Linked DNA regions of Lysinibacter sp. HNR. The protein of the gene in region 2 interacts with the protein of the main gene of each other region in a pairwise test. Links are inferred from orthologs where the notes say so. Each region holds a gene or a part of one and is shown on either strand. Other genes may lie near its edges. The genes, in order: FrondiHNR_RS11705 and dnaE.

Region 1 (9,436 bases), 750 kb from region 2 along the record:
CTCAATAACTTTTTTGAAGATTCTCTGGGGTGGGTATCCCTCAATAACTCCGCCGTTCGACTCTCAATCTTAGACAGCACGCTGGAGCTATTTGGACTGAATGATCCACACATCGGGTACGACAGGCCAGACGATATGCGATCGGCGCTTCACACGCTGCGCGGAGAATCCGCAGATGAAGATCCACAGGTGAGCCGAATTGGCGTCGTGCACGCCCCCTACCAGAAAGCTCTCAACACACTTGTTGATTCGGGAGCTTCTGCCCTAATTGCAGGTCACACCCACGGCGGACAGGTGTGTATCCCCGGATACGGGGCCCTCACCACAAACTGTGATCTGCCCCGAGAACAGGCCAAGGGGTTGTCTCTCTGGCATCACAAACAGCGCGCCGCTTTCCTCACGGTAAGCGCCGGGCTGGGACACTCAATCTATGCACCCGTCCGCTTTGCCTGCCGCCCCGAGGCAACGCTCATCACCCTCGTTCCGGCAGCCGTTTAGACTATCGAGAGTTACGTTCCGCCACGATCTCCGCGATCTGCACGGCGTTCAGTGCCGCCCCCTTGCGCAGATTGTCGTTCGAGACGAAGAAGGCCAAACCGTTTCCGTCCGCCGTCGACTGGTCTTCCCGAATACGACCCACATAGCTGGAATCCTGCCCCGCAGCCCCCAGGGGCGTGGGAACCTCACTCAGCCTTACACCGGGAGCGGAGCGCAGCAGCTCTGTTGCCTGCTCAGCAGAGAACGGCTTTGCAAACTCGGCGTTGACCGAAAGAGAGTGTCCGGTAAACACGGGAACACGAACGCATGTCCCCGATACTCGAAGGTCGGGAATCCCCAGGATACGACGACTCTCGTAGCGGAGTTTCTTTTCCTCATCGGTCTCGCCGAGGCCATCATCCACAATCGAACCGGCCAGGGGCAACACGTTAAACGCGATGGGCTTAGCGTATTTAACCGGTTCTGGGAAGTCTACAGCCGAGCCGTCATGTACAAGACACGTGAGGTCTCCCTGGGAAACCGCTGCCTGTACCTGCTGTGCAAGTTCTTCGGCCCCGGCAAGACCGGAGCCCGAAACTGCCTGGAAGGTGGTCACAACCAGGCGAACCAACTCGGCCCTGTTGTGCAGAACACTCAATACCGGCATCATAGCCATTGTTGTGCAATTGGGGTTTGCGATGATTCCCTTAACCGCCCGATCAATCGTGTGTGGGTTAACCTCGCTCACAACGAGGGGAACCTCGGGATCCATCCGCCAGGCGCTGGAGTTATCGATGACCATTGCACCGGCCTCCGCAAACCGGGGTGCATACGCACGCGATCCCGTAGCACCCGCGGAAAAGAGAGCGATCTGAATACCGGTGGGGTCTGCGGTGGCCACATCCTCTACCACAATCTCTTTCCCCTGAAATGTGATCGTTTTTCCCGCGGAGCGGGCGGAGGCAAAAAGGCGGAGGCTCGCAACGGGAAAGTCCCGCTGCTCGAGCAGGGTCAGCATTACCGTGCCAACCTGTCCGGTGGCTCCAACAATGGCAATGTGTTGTGGTGTAGACATGGTTCCTCTATTTTCCGTACCGCTGTGGGTTCATCCGGGTAGGCCGCAGCCGGGGTGCAATTAGGTTAGCAATAAAAAAGGTGTGAGGGCGTGTTAGCGTCCGGTTCCGGCGTGAACGATAGCCACATCATCAGCGTCAAGCTCAAACGCGGCGTGCAACACGCGTGCAGCCTCGGCCAGACTATCGGCTCGGGTAACTACAGAAATACGGATTTCACTTGTTGAAATCATCTCGATGTTAATACCCGCGTCAAAGAGCGCGCGGAAAAACTTGGCCGAAACACCGGCGTTAGTGCGCATTCCCGCCCCCACCACCGCGAGCTTGCCAATCTGGTCATCGTATTGCAGACTGAGGAACTCGATGCGTTCCCTCTCGGCCTCCAGAGCATCAATCACACGGGAGCCGTCCCCGCTCGGCAGGGTGAAGGAGATATCGGTGCGCCCAGTGGCCGCAGCCGAGACATTCTGAACGATCATGTCGATGTTGGCACCGGTCTTTGCGACAATTTCAAAGATTTCGGCTGCCTTACCCGGAATATCGGATACACCAACAACCGTAATCTTGGCCTCGCCAGAGTCGGTTGCTATACCGGTGATGATGGGCTCTTCCACACTACCTCCATTCGGAATGCCGTCTTCGGGGTTGTACACGATGGTACCCTCGTTGTTGTTAAACGAGGATCGCACGTGGAGTGTTACCCCATGACGGCGAGCGTACTCAACCGCTCGAATATACAAAATCTTAGCCCCAGACGCTGCCAGTTCCAGCATCTCTTCGCTCATAATAAAATCTATTTTCCTGGCGTTGGGAACGATCCGGGGATCCGATGTGTACACGCCGTCAACATCGCTGTATATCTCGCACACATCGGCGTTAAGCGCGGCGGCCAGGGCTACAGCGGTTGTGTCGGAGCCACCCCGACCCAGGGTTGTAATATCTCCGGTGCCGCGATTAAAACCCTGGAAACCCGCAACAATTGCTATCGCACCTCGATCAAGCGCCGCACGAACCCGCTTGGGGGTAACATCCACAATACGAGCAGCACCGTGTGTGGCATCCGTGATCATACCGGCCTGGCTACCCGTAAAAGAGAGGGCCTCATGTCCCATTCCCTTAATGGCCATGGCAAGGAGCGCCATGGAGATCCTCTCCCCCGCGGTGAGAAGCATATCGAGTTCTCTGGGTGCGGGTATGGGTGAGACCGCGTGAGCCAGGTCGAGCAGATCATCCGTGGAATCGCCCATTGCAGAGATTGCAACAACAACGTCGTTACCCTGGCGGTGAGTGTCAACAATGCGCTTGGCCACGCGTTTGATGCTCTCGGCATCAGCAACCGAGGATCCGCCAAACTTCTGCACGATTAATGCCATATAGCTCTCTCCGAATGTTTCCCGCTATTGATTTTACGCCCAAAATTCAATAATACGGCACAAAAAATGCGTTGAGGTGCATACACAGGCGACTCACGTGTAACTGCATCAGATCGGTTCGCACCGAACGTGACCCGGGCTTTGCCCCGTGAGTGGTTTACACCGTGATACAGAAGCCTAATCGATACTGCGCCGTCCCTCAAAAGCGCGTCCCAGTGTGACCTCATCCGCAAATTCGAGATCACCTCCCACCGGCAAGCCGGAAGCCAACCGAGAAACCGGAACATCCATCGATTTAAACAGCCGTGAAAGATAGGCTGCGGTTGCCTCACCCTCCAGATTGGGGTCGGTTGCCAAGATTATCTCGGACACCTCAGTGTCTGCGAGACGACGCATCAGCGACGCAATGTTGAGGTTATCCGGCCCAATCCCATCGATCGGACTGATCGCACCCCCGAGCACGTGATACAGACCTCGAAACTGTAGGGTTCGTTCAATCGCCACAACATCTTTAGGCTCCTCAACAACACAGATAAGAGTGGAATCACGCCGCGGGTCACGACAAATGGAGCAGAACTCCTGTTCCGACACGTTTCCACACTGCACGCAGAATTGAACGCGTTCGCGGACGGTCGAGAGCAGCTCGGCTAGGCGGGAAACATCTGCGCTCTGCGATTGAACGATATGAAAGGTGATTCGCTGCGCAGATTTTGGCCCGATTCCAGGCAAACGCCCGAACTCCTCAATAAGGTCCTGAATAATTCCCTCGTACACCGTTCACCTCACCCCGTCTCCTCGGGAAGATCCTGTTCTTCCAAAAATGTCGCCCCCAGCACCTCACGCACCACAGACTCACCGTAGCGGGTGCTCTCCGCGTGGTTTTCCTCCACCTCGGGTGTGGACGCTCGCGCACGAAGAATAGCGGCTGCGCTGGAGGAGGGCTCTGCCAATGATCTGCCCGGCGCGGCAGAATCCTCGGGAACACTCTGTGTCGGCAGGTTTGACACCTGTGAGTTTGGCACAGGGTTTTCCGGCGGCGGGGGTGGACTCCAATCCTCTTCCGGAGGTACCTCGTCATCGCTCACGCGGGGATAGTCCTCAATCTCACTCCGGGTGGGCGCGGAAACCTCGGGAGTTTTTGAGGAAGGTTCACTCTCAAAGGTTTTCGGGTCTTCACCAACCTCCGGCTTCTCACGGACCGCTGGGCTTTCACGAGCCTCCGACTCTACAAGCACCTCTGGGGTCTCGGGCGACACGGACACTCGGGGCACGTCGCGACCGATGGTCGTTGGCAGCGAGGGTGCTGAGTCAGCACCGGGAATAGCCACCACGTTCCACTCGGTGACGGGAGCAACCGGCGTAGAGCCCTGCGGAGCGCTCACGTTCGCCTCGGATGTTTCCCCGGGCACCGCAGCCACCCCCTCCCGGGACGACGCAGCCGGCCTCTCCCCGAACGGTACGGAGTTCACCGGTGGCGGAAACGAAGATTGCTGCTCACTCTCAACCCGTGCCATAAACCGAACCCGGAAACCCAACACGCTTTGAATAGCGCTGCGGAGCTGTTCACTTACGCTCTCCGGGCCGGACGTTGCGCCCCGAAAACTCGAAACGTCATTGGCGCTGGGAAAGGAGAGCACAAGAACGTCGTCGTTGAGTTCACGCACCGTTGCGGTATATGCCGCCATCCAGGCTCGACGATCAACCCGCATGAGAACGTCAAGAATCTCCTGCCAGGAGTGTTTCATCTGTTCCAGGGTAACCGGGCTAATCTGAGCTTCCCCCGTCACGGCTGCTGCGGAAGGGGGCGCTGCGGCGGGAGATTTCCCGGTCACGCGAGCTTCTTCTCCCGAACGTAGTTCCTCAGAAGCAAGCGGTTGCACGGAAGAACGAAGCGATTCATCGGGGCGAGACTCAGCGCTGGAATCAGCCTCATTGATCAAGAGTGACTGTTCCGCAGTACGGGACTCGGGTACAGGCTCAGATTCTGGGGCGGCGCGAGGCGGCTCCACAGGGCCCGCAGGCTCCGCAACACGAGGTTCTGGGGCAAGGCCGGGCGTCTGAGTTGCACGGGACGGCTCCGCAGCACGAGGCGGCGCTGCCAGCGTTGCGCCCGCGACTGGTTCAGATCGAATCTCAGCAACCGTGCGCTGGGGAGCGCGCGCGCCCGTACCGCCACCCTCTGCAGCAGCCGACACGGGCCCGGATACGCCAATACGACGCTCAATGCGTTCCAGCCGTGTGAGAGCACCTCGCTCTGCATCACCAAGACTCGGAACAAGCGCCCGGGCAACCATAAACTCGAGGTGCAGCCGGGGAGAGGTGGCACCCGTCATATCGTTCAGCGTCTTGTTCACTACCTCGGCCGCGCGGGAAAGCTCTACCGGACCAAAAACCGCGGCTTGATCAAACATGCGTTGTAACTCATCCTCGGGCACACCGCGAAGAACCGCCGCGGCCCGCTCCGGGCCACTCGCAGAAACAACTATGAGATCGCGTATGCGCTCAAGAAGATCCTCCACAAACCTACGGGGATCCTGTCCCGTTTGCACCACCCGATCAACAGCGGCAAAAGCGGCGGCCCCGTCGCTACCGCCCAGCGCCTCAATCACCTCGTCAAGCAACTCCGTGTGGGTAAACCCAAGCAGGCTCACCGCACGCTCGTACTCAACCGTGTCACCCTCGGAACCAGCTATGAGCTGGTCGAGCAGAGAGAGGGTGTCCCGGGCCGAGCCACCGCCCGCCCGTACCGCCAACGACAACACACCAGGTTCGGTTTTTACCCCCTCGCTATCGCAGAGCTGCTGGGTATACTCCAGGAGTTGAGCGGGCGGGATCAAGCGAAAAGGATAGTGATGCGTGCGCGATCGGATCGTGCCAATCACCTTGTCCGGTTCCGTGGTGGCAAAGATAAATTTGACGTGCTCCGGCGGCTCTTCCACAATTTTGAGCAGGGCGTTAAACCCGCCCGACGTGACCATGTGGGCCTCATCAATAATAAAAATCTTGTAGCGATCGCGGGCCGGGGCAAAGATCGCCCTCTCGCGCAGGTCACGCGCATCCTCCACACCACCGTGGCTAGCGGCGTCGATCTCAACCACATCGAGCGACCCACCACCGCCACGGCTCAGTTCCACACAGCTGGGGCAACTGCCGCAGGGGGTATCCGTGGGCCCCTCCGCGCAGTTGAGGCAGCGCGCAAGAATACGGGCGGAGGTTGTTTTACCGCACCCACGAGGGCCACTAAAAAGATACGCGTGATTAACCCGATTGGTACGAAGAGCGGTCATGAGGGGGGCGGTCACCTGAGACTGACCGATCATCTCAGCAAAACTCTCTGGCCGATAACGGCGATACAGTGCGGTAGCCACCCTTGTGATTCTACAGGGTACCGCTGATCGTCTCGCGGGCCTGACGAGCAATCTCCAACTCCTCGTCGGTGGGGATCACCAAGACCTCAACCGCAGAGTCGTCCGCAGAAATTCTGCGTGCACCGCCGCGAACAGCATTGCGTTCAGCATCTAGTTTGATGCCCAACCACTCCAGACCCTTGAGAATTTCCTCACGCAACGGAGGGGCATTCTCGCCCACCCCCGCCGTGAAAGTGATCACATCAGCCCCGCCCAGGTGCACCAGATAGGCCCCCAAATAGTGCCGCACCCGGTGAACATACACATCAAGCGCGAGCTGCGCCTCCGCGTTCCCCTCCTCAGCCATGGTCTCAACATCTCGCATATCTCCGGTGCCGACCAGCCCCATAAAACCACTCTGACGATTGAGGAGACGATCAAGGTCATCAATGGTGAAGTCGGCGGTGCGGGCCAGGTGAAACAACACGGAGGGATCAATATCGCCGGACCGGGTTCCCATCACTAGACCCTGAAGCGGCGTCATCCCCATTGAGGTCTCCCGAGACACTCCCCCGTCAACAGCACAGACCGAGGCTCCGTTGCCCAGGTGCAGCACCACCTGCTTCAGGTCGGCCAGGGGTCGACCCAAAAATTCTGCGGCGGCCTGCGAAACATACTTGTGGGAGGTTCCGTGAAAACCATACCTGCGCACCTGATGCTTCTCTGCCAGCTCGCGATCAATCGCGTAGGTGTAGGCCTCAGCAGACATCGTCTGGTGAAAAGCGGTGTCAAAAACAGCCACGTGGGGCACCCCGGGAAAGGCCTCACGGGCGGCAACTATTCCCTGGTAGTTAGCCGGGTTGTGTAGGGGAGCAAGCTCCGAGAGATCGTTAATGACGCGCGCAACCTCATCGGTGATGATGGTGGGCGCAACATAGCGCTCGCCGCCCTGAACAACGCGGTGGCCCACCGCGCTGAGGGGGGTCTCCGCGAGGGTGGTTCCCGCGGTGGCAAACGCGTCCATCATGACCTGGAAGCCCTCGCCGTGGTCACGGATGGGGCGTTCAATCTCTGAGCGAACGCTCTCTCCTCCCTCGATAACAGAGGTGTGAATAGCTCGCCCGACCGGCTCGCCAATTCTCTCCACAAGACCGGACGCTATCCGAGACTCACCGGCCATGTTAATCAATTGATATTTAAACGAGGAGGAACCACTGTTTACAACAAGTACGTAGGTCATATGGACTATCCGTTTCGCTCGGGGGTTGCGGGTTCGAGGCCGGTGATCTCGGGTTCGGTGGGTTCAGCATCCGCTTGAATCGCCGTAATTGCCACAGTATTCAGAATGTCTTCCACAAGCGCCCCGCGCGAGAGGTCATTAACCGGTTTACGTAAGCCCTGAAGCACTGGCCCCACGGCGGTTGCTCCCGCGGAACGCTGAACGGCCTTATAGGTATTATTGCCGGTGTTCAGGTCGGGAAAAATAAACACCGTGGCTCGCCCGGCCACCTGCGAGTCGGGCAGCTTTGAGGCCGCAACGGCCACATCCGCCGCCGCGTCGTATTGAATCGGACCCTCCACAAGAAGGTCGGGACGCCGCTCCCGCACGATGCGGGTGGCCTCACGCACCTTCTCCACGTCGGCACCGGAACCGGACTCCCCCGTGGAGTACGACAGCATGGCAACACGGGGCTCAATCCCAAACTGGGCCGCCGTGGCCGCTGACGAAATTGCGATATCCGCCAGTTGCTCGGAGGTGGGGTCGGGGTTGACCGCACAGTCACCGTAAACGAGCACACGATCCGCCAGAGCCATCAGAAACACGCTCGACACGATCGACACTCCGGGCTCAGTTTTAATAATTTCAAAGCTCGGTCTGATCGTGTGTGCTGTGGTGTGGGCAGCACCGGAAACCATCCCGTCTGCAAGACCCAGGTGGACCATCATGGTACCGAAATAAGAAACATCAGTGACCGCGTCGGTCGCCTGCTCCAGGGTGGCCCCCTTGTGTGCACGCAACCGCGCATACTCCTCAGCAAATCTGGGCAACAAATCGGAGTGGGCCGGATCGATAATGCTGGCTTTGGTGATGTCGAGTCCCAGGGCAGCGGCTCGATGATGGATAAGGTCGGGATCACCCAGAATAGTGAGGCGCACAACCCCCCGCTTCAACAGAGTGCTGGCCGCACGCAAAATTCGGTCGTCGGAACCCTCGGGGAGCACAATATGTTTGTTGGCCCGACGAGCCCGATCGAAGAGCCCGTACGCAAACATGATGGGCGTGAGCACCTGAGAAGCGTGCACCTGCATGGCTTTTACCAGGCGCCCCCCGTCGACATGATCTTCAAAGAGAGAAAGCGCGTTATCGAATTTGCGCGGTGAATCAGCCGCGAGGCGACCACGGGTGTGGGTGATCCGTAGCGCGGTGTCGTAGGTACCGAGTCCCGTCGCGATGATGGGAAGGGGCGAGTTAATACCGTCGAGCAAGCTCTGCACACTCTCGGGAAGGGTAAAACCACCATTGAGGATGACTCCCGAGATACTGGGGAACGTTGCCGATTCGTTTGCAAGAAGAACCGCCAGAAGAACCTCGGAACGATCCCCCGGAATCACCAGAATCGACCCCTCTAAAATTCGGGGAAGAACGTTTTCCATCGACATGCCCGCCACAACGATGCTGAGCGCTTCGCGTCCGAGCATCTTCGGATCCCCCCGCAGCAGGGTTCCATCAACGGCCTCCATCACGCTACCGACACTCGGGGCAACCAGGTATCTGTCCTCGGGAATTGTCCACACGGGAACCACGTTTGATTCGTGTCCGGGGACAGTCTGCTGAGAGTTCAGAGCCTGCTCAACTGCGCTTTTGATGGGTTCTAATTGATCGGTATCGGCACGGTTGACAATCACCGCGAGCAGGGTGGCGTGCTCGTGGCGCAATTCGCTGGCGGCGACCTCCGCGACCAGGTTCATGTCGAGTGCTGAACGCGGTTCTGATTGTCCCAGCGTCTCGTTGCTTCCCTGACGTTTGCGTCCTCCGAGAACCAGAAGGACCGGGGCGCCCAGGTTCGCGGCGATCCGAGCGTTGTAGGAGAGTTCGGTGGGGCTTCCCACGTCGGTGTAGTCCGATCCCAGGATAATAACGGCATCACTGCGAGCTTCGACCGCT
Region 2 (10,356 bases):
GAAGAAACCATGCAGGGGACCCAGGCTAAGCAGCAGCCTCAGACAGCTGCGGCCACACCTGCGGCAGAAGGCGTCCGCGCCCCTGTTACCCCCCTGCGTCGCGCGGCAACGCGCGCTCCCTCGCCCTCAACCCTGAACGAGATTCTTACCGTGCACCCTAAACAGTACCGGGATGCGCAAATTATTGCAGAGAACTTTCGGGACGGAGTGCCCGTCATTATCAACCTCTCGCAAATGGATGATGCTGAGGCAAAGCGCCTGATTGACTTTGCTAGTGGACTCTCACAGGGGCTCTACGGAAAAATCGAGCGCGTCACAAACAAGGTGTTTTTGCTCTCTCCTTCCCACATCGCTCTGAGCGGTGAGCAGGATGCGGTTAACGACTCCGGGGATGCTGAAGCCTCCTTCTTTGTGAACTCTTAGGACGGCTTTTAACTACCTTGGTAAGCAATTTGGCACTGATTATTGGGTTTAGCCTGCAACTAATCATTAGGATTTATATAGCTATTTTGTGGGCACGACTCATCCTTGACTGGGTTCGTGTACTCAACCCGAGATGGTATCCGAAAGGGTTCCTGGTGGTTCTTGTGGAGTTAGTCTTCACGCTCACTGACCCGCCCATTAAATTTATTCGAAAACTGTTGCCTCCACTGCGTTTAGGGCCCGTTGCACTTGATTTTGGCTGGCTCATAACGATGATTGTGTGCTGGATATTACTGGCGATTATCCCCGGTATTATCGCGATTTTTCTCTGAATCATGTGTTTTAATTGATTTTTGAGCGCGTAGTGTTACATATTTACGCCTTGCGTTTGGTAGCGTTGTCTTGACGCCGCGAGTGTGGCGAGACTTAAGCGAAAGAGACCAGTAATGGCTTTGACACCTGAAGATATCGTAAACAAGCGGTTTACGATTACAAAGTTTCGTGATGGATATGACCTGGATCAGGTTGACGACTTTCTCGATGAGGTTGGTCGTGAACTTCGACGACTCCAGGACGAGGCTTCCGCCCTGAAACAGGAGAACGAGGAACTTCGTGATCGTGTTCAAGGTTTCGAAGCAGGCCAGTTTGCTGAGCCTCGCTCCGCTGTTGCCGCACCATCTGAGCCTGCCCAGGACGAGGACAGCGAAGAAACAGTCATCACTACCCCTCCGGCTCAGGAGCCCGTTGTAGTTCCTGCTCCTGCCGTTACCGTAGTTGAGGCGGAGTCCACCAACGAGGCTTCCAAGAGCAGCGGAATGCTACAGCTTGCTCTTGAACTGCACGATAAGCATGTGCGTGATGGTGAAGAGAAGCGCGACGCGCTTATCCGTGAGGGTGAGAGCACCGCTCGCGAGCTTGTCTCTGACGCACAGAAGCAGCGCGCAGACGAGCTTGCACGTCTTAACACCGAGCGTGCTCAATTGCAGACCAAGATTAAAGACCTGCGTGAGTTTGAGGGTGAGTACCGTTCCACGCTTCGCAGCTACATTCAGGGTCAGCTGCGTGGGCTCGACGGCTCTCCGGAGCCCGAGGGTGCCCCCTCCGGACTCGAATAAAATCGGGTGCGTCACTCCTCTGACCCGTCTGACCTGTCCCCTTCTGAAGTGCAGGAGGGGACAACTCCGGATAAACCCTCGGCTTCGGGTAGCCGCCGGTTGAGTGTTTTCCTTGTGCTTGCCGGCTTGGCGATCGGTGTGTACGGGATTGACCAGCTGACAAAGGTGTGGGTTGTGGACAACCTTGAATACGGTGTCGCAATCCCCGTCATCGGCGATTTCTTGCAATTTTACTTTGTACGAAACCCCGGGGCCGCGTTTTCTTTGGCGAGTGGGAGTACCTGGATTTTCTCGATACTCGCAGCCGCTGTTGTCGTTTTTATCATCTGGTATTCCGCGAAGCTTCGCTCCCTGGGGTGGGCAATATTTTTAGGGTTGCTCCTGGGTGGTGTGCTGGGCAATCTCAACGATCGTCTTTTTCGCGAACCGGGATTCGGGCGCGGTCACGTTGTCGATTTTATTTCGACCCCCTGGATGCTCCCGGCGATTTACAATGTGGCAGATATCGCTATCGTCTCCGCGATGGGCGTCTTTGTGATTCTTACCTTCCGTGGGATAAAGATTGATGGAACCCGTGAGCCCCGATCTTCACGTAAGAACCAGAGCAAAAACGTGCCTACGAAAGGTACCGCGGTTGGTGGAGAGTAGGAGTCTCTTTGTCCCGGAAGGACTGGGAGGAGAACGCATTGACACTGCGTTGGCTAAACTTTTGGGTTTCTCTCGAAGCTTTGCGGTATCGGTTCTTGCGGAGGGAGGCGTGCTGGTTGACGGCAAGGTGGCGAGTAAATCGGATCGTTTGCATCCCGGTTCCTACCTGGACGTGACATGGAATCCCAAAGAGGGCCCGCGTGTGATTCCCACCGAGGTGGAGGATTTCACAATCGTTCACGACGACGATGATCTGGTGGTGGTTGATAAGCCAGTGGGGATTGCGGCCCATCCCGCTGTCGGCTGGGAAGGTCCTACCGTGCTTGGTGCACTCGCGGCTGCGGGATACACCATAGCAACATCGGGAGCGCAGGAACGAGCGGGAATCGTTCAGCGCCTCGATGTGGGTACGAGCGGTTTGATGGTGGTGGCTAAGAGCGAAAAAGCATACAGCCTCCTAAAGCGAGCGTTTCGTGATCGTACGGTTGACAAGGTATATCACGCGATTGTGCAGGGGCATCCCGACCCGTTTGCCGGGACGATTGACGCCCCTATCGGGAGACATCCCGGCTCTGAATGGAAGTTTGCGGTGACGAGTGAGGGACGTCACTCGGTTACCCACTACGAGACGCTCGAGGCTTTCCCCTACGCAACACTTCTAGAGATTCATCTTGAAACGGGGCGCACCCACCAGATTCGGGTACACATGGCCGCTCAACGCCACCCCTGTGTCGGTGACAGCATGTATGGGGCCGATCCCACGCTCTCTCAGAAACTGGGGCTTGAGCGGCAGTGGTTACACGCCACGGAGCTATCTTTCACGCATCCCGGCACAAACGAGTGGGTCACCTACAAGAGTGGATACCCTGCTGACCTGCAGCACGCCTATGAGGTTCTTCAGAATCTTTAAAGACTGATACTACTGTCACCGGAGCGGGGTAGAATTAAGGCCTGCCCGGCGACTTTGGGAGATGGTGTGTCACAGACTGATTCTTTTGTTCACTTGCACGTTCACAGCGAGTACTCAATGCTCGACGGTGCTGCGCGGGTTAAACCGCTGATCGAAGAGGCCGTTCGGCAGGGAATGCCCGCCATCGCCGTTACCGACCACGGCAACATGTTTGGTGCGTTTGATTTTTGGAACACCGCAACAAACGCGGGAATCAAGCCGATTATTGGTACGGAGGCCTACCTCACGCCGGGAACCCACCGCGGTGATCGCACCCGGGTTAAATGGGGAAGCGGCGGGGGAGACGATGTTTCGGGAGCAGGTGCCTATACCCACATGACCCTGCTCTCTGCCTCTCAGACGGGAATGCACAATCTTTTTCGGCTGTCGAGCCGTGCCTCCATTGAGGGATACTACTTTAAACCCCGAATGGATCGTGAGCTGCTCAATCAGTACTCCGAGGGCCTTATCGCCACGACGGGCTGTCCCAGCGGTGAGGTGCAGACCCGCCTTCGCCTGGGTCAATATGAGCAGGCCCGGGCTGCAGCCGCCGAGTTTCGTGACATCTTTGGTAAAGAAAATTTCTTTTGCGAGATTATGGATCACGGCATCGATATTGAGAGACGTGTGATGTCGGATCTCATTAAGCTGGCCAAAGACCTGGGACTGCCCTTGGTCGCCACAAACGATCTGCACTACACCCATGCGGCGGACGCCGAATCGCACGCGGCCCTGCTCTGTGTGCAATCCGGATCGCGACTCGACGACCCCAACCGATTTAAATTTGACGCTAACGAGTTTTATCTTAAGACCCCGGCCGAGATGCGTCAGGTTTTTCGAGACTATCCCGAGGCCTGCGACAACACCCTGCTGATCGCTGAGCGCTGTGAAACGGCCTTCGATACCCGCGCAAACTATATGCCTCGTTTTCCCTGCCCTCCCGGTGAAAACGAGGAGAGCTGGTTTATCAAGGAGGTCGAGACCGGCCTACACGAGCGCTACCCGGGTGGTATTCCTGATAACGTTCGCAAACAGGCCGACTACGAGGTGGAGGTTATCCTCCAGATGGGTTTCCCCGGATACTTTCTTGTGGTTGCCGACTTCATCAACTGGTCTAAAAAGAACGGTATTCGAGTGGGTCCCGGTCGGGGTTCGGGTGCCGGATCAATGGCGGCGTACGCCATGAAAATTACCGACCTTGATCCCCTGCAGCACGGTCTCATTTTTGAGCGTTTTCTTAACCCGGATCGCGTGTCGATGCCAGACTTTGACGTAGATTTCGACGAGCGTCGTCGCGGTGAGGTCATTAAATATGTCACCGAAAAATACGGTGACGAGCGTGTGGCGCAGATCGTCACGTACGGAACTATTAAGGCCAAGCAGGCTATTAAAGATTCCTCCCGGGTGCTCGGTTTTCCCTATGGCATGGGTGAAAAGCTCACCAAGGCCATGCCGCCTGCCGTGATGGGTAAAGACATCCCACTCGAGGGAATCATGGATACGGCACATCCTCGTTACAAAGAGGCTGCCGATTTTCGGGCGATTCTTGAGGTAGACTCCGACGCGCAAACGGTTTTTCAAACCGCCCGCGGTATCGAAAATCTCAAGCGGCAGTGGGGTGTTCACGCGGCCGGTGTAATCATGTCGAGCGACCCGCTGATCGATATCATCCCCATCATGAGGCGCGAGCAAGACGGCCAGATCGTTACCCAGTTTGACTATCCGGCCTGTGAAACCCTTGGGCTCATTAAGATGGATTTTCTGGGCCTGCGCAACCTCACAATCCTGGATGATGCCCTCGATAATATCCGGGCCAACCGCAACGAGAACATCATTCTCGAAGATCTTGATCTGGACGATCAGGCAACGTATGAGTTGATTGCACGCGGAGACACCCTCGGGGTGTTTCAGCTTGATGGTGGCCCAATGCGTGGCCTGCTGCGGCTCATGAAGCCCGATAACTTTGAAGATATCTCGGCCGTTCTTGCTCTCTACCGGCCCGGTCCCATGGGTGCAAACTCTCACACCAATTATGCTCTGCGTAAGAATGCTGCCCAGGAGATCATTCCTATTCATCCGGAGCTCGAAGAACCTCTCAGCGAGGTGCTGGGCGGAACGTTTGGTTTGATCGTTTACCAGGAACAGGTGATGTCAATCGCCCAAAAACTGGCTGGCTTTACACTGGCCCAGGCCGATCTTTTGCGTCGGGCCATGGGCAAGAAGAAAAAGTCAGAGCTGGACAAACAGTTTGAGACCTTCTCACAGGGTATGCGGGATAACGGGTACTCAGACGCCGCTGTTCAAACCCTCTGGGATATTCTGCTCCCATTTTCCGACTACGCTTTTAATAAGGCTCACTCGGCGGCCTATGGCGTCTTGAGTTACTGGACGGCCTACCTAAAAGCCAATTTTCCGGCGGAGTTTATGGCCGCGCTACTCACGAGTGTGGGCGACTCTAAAGATAAATTGGGTATGTACCTTAATGAGTGCCGCCACATGGGAATCCAGGTGCTGGCGCCCGACGTGAACGAGTCTCTTGTACACTTCTCCGCGGTGGGTACCGACATCCGCTTTGGCCTGGGAGCCATCCGTAACGTTGGTGCGCAGGTGGTCGAAAATATTCGTGAGGCGCGCGAAGAAAAAGGGCGTTTCACCTCGTTTCATGACTTCCTCAATAAGGTTCCGCTTACCGTACTCAACAAGCGCACCGTAGAATCCCTCATTAAAGCGGGAGCGTTTGACTCGATATCTCCGGTTCGTCGCGCGCTTGTCGAGATTCACGAAGATGCCGTCGATGCCGCGTCCAAGGCCAAGCGCGAAGAGGCAAACGGAAATTTTGGGTTCGATTTTGATAGTCTCTTTGACGATCCCGCGCAGGCGGAGGACCAGGTACCCGAGCGTCCCGAGTGGGGCAAAAAAGACAAGCTTGCGTTCGAGCGGGAGATGCTTGGGCTCTACGTTTCCGATCATCCGCTCGCGGGTCTCGAGATTGCCCTAGCAAAACACGCCAGCACCACCGTTAACGACATTAACAATCCGGATGCCAACCTTGATGGTGAAATTGTGACGATCGCCGGTCTCATCACGAGCGTTCAGCACAGGGTTGCAAAGTCGGGCAACCAATACGGAATGATCACGGTGGAGGACTTTACCGGGGAGATACAGGTGCTTCTGATGGGCAAGTCCTATCTGGAGTTTGGCCCGATGCTGCAGAGCGACTCGATCGCCTCGGTTCGTGGAAAGGTGAATGCCCGCGACGACGGCATGTCGATGCACGCCTATGGTGTGTCCCTTCCCGAGGTAGAGCAGTCTGAGGTGGGGGCACCCATATCGATAACCCTGCAAGATAAGCGTGCCACCCCCAAGACGATGAGGGAGCTTAAAGAGTTGCTGGAGCGTCATTCTGGACAAAACGAAGTACGGCTCAGGCTGCTCACCTCCACCTCCGTTCGTATCTTTGAGCTTCCCTACCCGGTCTCGGTCAACTCAAGTTTCTTCGGAGACATAAAGGGGCTTTTGGGTCCCCGCTGCCTGCAGTGAGCACACCTCTTGCTGCAAACACGACGGCCCTGATGTGGAGGTTGTCACGGAAGCGGGGCGACGGTGAATAAGTTGTTGGGAGCGTGCTGGAGCATGTACGGAGTGGTGCGATCAGTACGGTGCGGCGTGCGTAATGTTGTAAGGGTGAGCATCGGCGGGAAAAGGCGATGACCTATCGAGAGAGCCGGGCTTCTTTCCTCGGAGCTATCGTGTGGGCCTCACGATCATCCGTGCGGGAAACAATTGTGCCTGATGGATGCATTGATGTGCTGTGGCACCGCAATATGCTCAGCCTGGCTGGTCCCACCACGCGCCCGTTTGTGTCGCGGTCAACCGGGGGAGAAAGCCTGGTGGGAGTTCGTCTGGCACCCGGAATTGCTCCCGCGCTGCTGGGACTTGACGCCCACGAGATTGTGGATATGCGTGTTGATCTCGCGGACGTGCTGCCTCACTATCTCACGATTTTTCCGTTAGCCAAGATTACCCCTGATTCGGTGGAGTCGTCGCTGCCCCAAGCTTTAGCACTACAGGCAGAGCGTGTGAGTTCTCGGCGGCTTGCAAGGGCTGCTCAGCTTCGCTCTGCTGCTCGGTCAGGCATTACCGTGGCAGATGCCGCCCGTATAATGTACGTGTCAGAACGACAACTGCACCGGGAATGCCTGATGTATTTTGGTTATGGGATGCAGACCCTTAAACGAATATTGCGTTTCCAGAATGCGTATCAACAGATTCGACGAGGGAGAGCCCTCGCCGAGGTCGCTATGAGCAGTGGGTACTCCGATCAGGCCCACCTATCACGAGAGGTGGGTAGACTCAGCGGGGTATCGCCCCGTGCGCTTCGATCGTAGACGCTCATCTGGGCCTCTTATCGAGGTCTGGGTCGTCTTTGTACTCGATGCGGATCTGCGCGGAGCCTGCTGAGCTTTTCACCGGGGCATACCGGATGACGGGTCTACGTGGGACTATCGAGCAGCGTGGGCCCGTATCGGGCTACACGGGTTACAGGTCTGCGTAGAGATCAATCGAGTTACCGTCGGGGTCAAAGATTGTTGCGTAACGTTGGCCCCAGAAAGCATCCCAGGGGGCTGTGTGACCCGGATATCCTAGGGCTTCAAGCGCGGCAAATTTGTCGTTGACCGCATCGGCTGTACCCAGATTAAAAGCGAGGGCCACGCGGTGTTTTCCGCTGGGGAACTCATAGTGCGGGTCAAAAGTTTGAATAGTCTGAACGGTGTCCCAGGCAAGACGAACCCCCGCGTTCAATTCAATGTCTACGTGTGGTTGATCCTCAAGGCCCTCCGGAATATTAAGGCCAAGCGCCCGATAAAACCGGAGAGACTCTCCCATATCGCGTGTAACAATACCGATGAATCCAAGTTGTGTTTGCATGTCTTTACGGTAGCCCAGTAGAAACTTCCTCGTCTTGAACGTTTCGGACAGGACACCCCTGAACATACAACGCGGCGAGAGGAAAAATCACAACGCTGTATGAGAGGTGCTTCCCCAGTGAGAGGCGGTTCCCCACGGCTGTGAGAATATGCACGAGTGAGGTGCAGACTTTATAAGGGTGGGTAACCTTTTTAGCCTAGATCGGGCTGTGTGCTGTGGAGCAGGTCAAAGAGTCTGTGCTCGGCGGCCATGACGTCGGGGTCTTTGGCACGAGCGCGCAGATTGATTGGCTGCCCCTGCTTAATATCATCAAAAATGATGTCTGCCACAATACTGGTTGGTCGTGGGGCGAGCGCAACAACTCGGTTCGAGAGGTATACGGCCTCGCGGATATCGTGGGTGATGAGTAACACCGTGACTCCTAATTGCCGACACACATCGCTGAGCCACTGCTGCATGTCGCTTCGGGTGAGGGAATCCAGGGCGGCAAACGGCTCGTCGAGCAGAAGAATCTTTTTTCCCTGTAGCACGGTACGAAGAAGTGACACGCGTTGCCGCATACCACCGGAGAGGTGCTCGGGTTTGGCCTCGGCAAAATCGGTGAGGCCAAAGGTGGGAAGCAGCTCTATTGCGCGTGCGCGGGCCTCGCGTCGCGAAACCCCCTGAATTTGCAGGCCGATGATGGCGTTATCAATCACGCTGCGCCACGGAAAGAGAACGTCATCCTGGGGCATATAGGCGCAGTGCTTTGCGGAATCGCGATGGTCGGTGATTGTTGATCCGTTCAGCGTGACCCGCCCGCTATCCGGCCCGGTGAGGCCGGCCAAGATGGTAAAAAGGGTGCTTTTCCCGCACCCGCTCGGACCGATCAGGGACAGGAAGGCGCCGGAATCTACCTCCAGGCTGAGATCGCGAATCACGGATAACGGGCCGCGTTTTGTCGTAAAGCTTTTTGTGATGTGGGAGAGTGAAATCGCGGTGGGTGGGAGTGAGCTCATGAGTGGCTCTCCTTCGGGGACGAGAGTGTCCAGGGAGCCACGATCCTCTGCACGAGATAGGTGAGGAGAAAGAGGGTCACGCTCATGAGCGCGGTAACAACAACCGCGGCCAACACCAGATCCGTTCTAAAAGAGTTTTTCTGGACGCTCATATAAATTCCGAGCCCAGATTTGGCACCCACATACTCGGCAAAAATTGCCCCCACCACGGCGTAGGTGATTCCTATGCGCAGCGCTGTAAAGAATCGGGGGAGCGCCTGGGGGAGACGCAATCGATAGAAAATCTGCCACCGGGACGCCCCCATGCTGCGGAGCAGGGCGGTGGCGCTGGGGCTCGCGCTTCGAAATCCCTCGATCAAGCCGAGCGCTACGGGGAAAAACGTGACGAGTAGTATAACCAGAATTTTGGGCAGTGCCCCAAACCCAAACCAGATGATCATGAGGGGGGCAATCGCAATGATTGGCAAGGTCTGCGAGGCAACAAGAAAGGGGGTGAGCGCCCGCCTCAGCCCGGGCACAAAATCTACCGCGATAGCGATTGCCCAACTCACAAGTAGCGAGACGGCAAAACCAACGAGTGTTACACCCAGCGTTGCTGAAGCGTGCAGCACAAGGTCATCGCGGTGAGCGATCCCCTGTTCAAGAACCCTGGAGGGAGCCGGCAAAATTTGCGGACGAACACCGCTGAACTGTACCGCGACCTCCCACACGGCGATTAGAAGGGTAGCAAGGATGAGTGCTGGCCAGACAGCACCTATTAGCGTGCGTGACCGCTTCATGAGGCGTCGCGGGGTGGCAAATACTCAGTGGTGTAGTAGGTGGACCAATCGGGTTCTTCGGTGAGTACTTTACCCGTGTCATCGCTGAGGAGGCCGTTCTCGAAGAGGAAACGGGCATACCCTTCCCAGTGCTCCTTTTCGAGCGTACCAATCTGGTTGTTTGCATCGCGGAGCAGTTCCCGTGACAGGATGCGCTGGCTCTCGTGAACCATCTCCTCGTCATCAAAGAACCCGGGATTTGCGGCGATAAGAATATCTGCCGCCTCGTCGGGATTCTCCGCCGCAAATTGGTAACCCTTATTCAATGCCCGAACAAAAGCGGCGGCGTCTTCGGGCGCTTGCGAGAGCCACTCGCGGCCGGCGTCAATTACTACCGCGTATTGCTGGGGGAACCCGTAGTCAGTGTAGTGGAAAAGCCGGAGAGGATTACCACTCCGCTCGGCTTCAACCCCCTCCCATGCAAAGAAAGGGATTGTAAAATCAGCATTGCCGGAGTACAGAGCCTCGTAGGCGGA

What was found.
Region 1: the proteins of dnaE (region 2) and FrondiHNR_RS11705 interact in binary tests that used the Escherichia coli proteins (3 or more experiments, as listed by UniProt). The link is inferred for Lysinibacter sp. HNR from one-to-one orthologs.

What each region holds. Positions count from the first base shown.
Region 1 is NZ_CP121684.1:2,566,825-2,576,260, forward strand. The notes cover bases 3,499-6,647. They hold FrondiHNR_RS11705 (DNA polymerase III subunit gamma and tau), read right to left. Parts: upstream 6,292-6,647; coding sequence 3,706-6,291; downstream 3,499-3,705. Other genes in these bases: recR (recombination mediator RecR), read right to left, coding at 3,499-3,697; FrondiHNR_RS11710 (acetate kinase), read right to left, coding at 6,302-6,647. In the rest of the region: FrondiHNR_RS11685 (metallophosphoesterase), read left to right, coding at 1-498; FrondiHNR_RS11690 (aspartate-semialdehyde dehydrogenase), read right to left, coding at 500-1,552; FrondiHNR_RS11695 (aspartate kinase), read right to left, coding at 1,646-2,923; more of recR, read right to left, coding at 3,101-3,498; more of FrondiHNR_RS11710, read right to left, coding at 6,648-7,510; pta (phosphate acetyltransferase), read right to left, coding at 7,516-9,436. UniProt on the Escherichia coli protein: Part of the beta sliding clamp loading complex, which hydrolyzes ATP to load the beta clamp onto primed DNA to form the DNA replication pre-initiation complex.
Region 2 is NZ_CP121684.1:1,817,245-1,827,600, reverse strand. Bases 2,807-6,875 are described here. They hold dnaE (DNA polymerase III subunit alpha), read left to right. Parts: upstream 2,807-3,162; coding sequence 3,163-6,675; downstream 6,676-6,875. Other genes in these bases: FrondiHNR_RS08200 (AraC family transcriptional regulator), read left to right, coding at 6,843-6,875; FrondiHNR_RS08210 (RluA family pseudouridine synthase), read left to right, coding at 2,807-3,096. Outside these bases: cell division protein SepF, read left to right, coding at 1-423; FrondiHNR_RS08225 (YggT family protein), read left to right, coding at 441-755; FrondiHNR_RS08220 (DivIVA domain-containing protein), read left to right, coding at 870-1,538; lspA (signal peptidase II), read left to right, coding at 1,638-2,186; more of FrondiHNR_RS08210, read left to right, coding at 2,176-2,806; more of FrondiHNR_RS08200, read left to right, coding at 6,876-7,523; FrondiHNR_RS08195 (VOC family protein), read right to left, coding at 7,675-8,064; FrondiHNR_RS08190 (ABC transporter ATP-binding protein), read right to left, coding at 8,256-9,062; FrondiHNR_RS08185 (ABC transporter permease), read right to left, coding at 9,059-9,841; FrondiHNR_RS08180 (ABC transporter substrate-binding protein), read right to left, coding at 9,838-10,356. UniProt on the Escherichia coli protein: DNA polymerase III is a complex, multichain enzyme responsible for most of the replicative synthesis in bacteria. This DNA polymerase also exhibits 3' to 5' exonuclease activity. The alpha chain is the DNA polymerase catalytic subunit.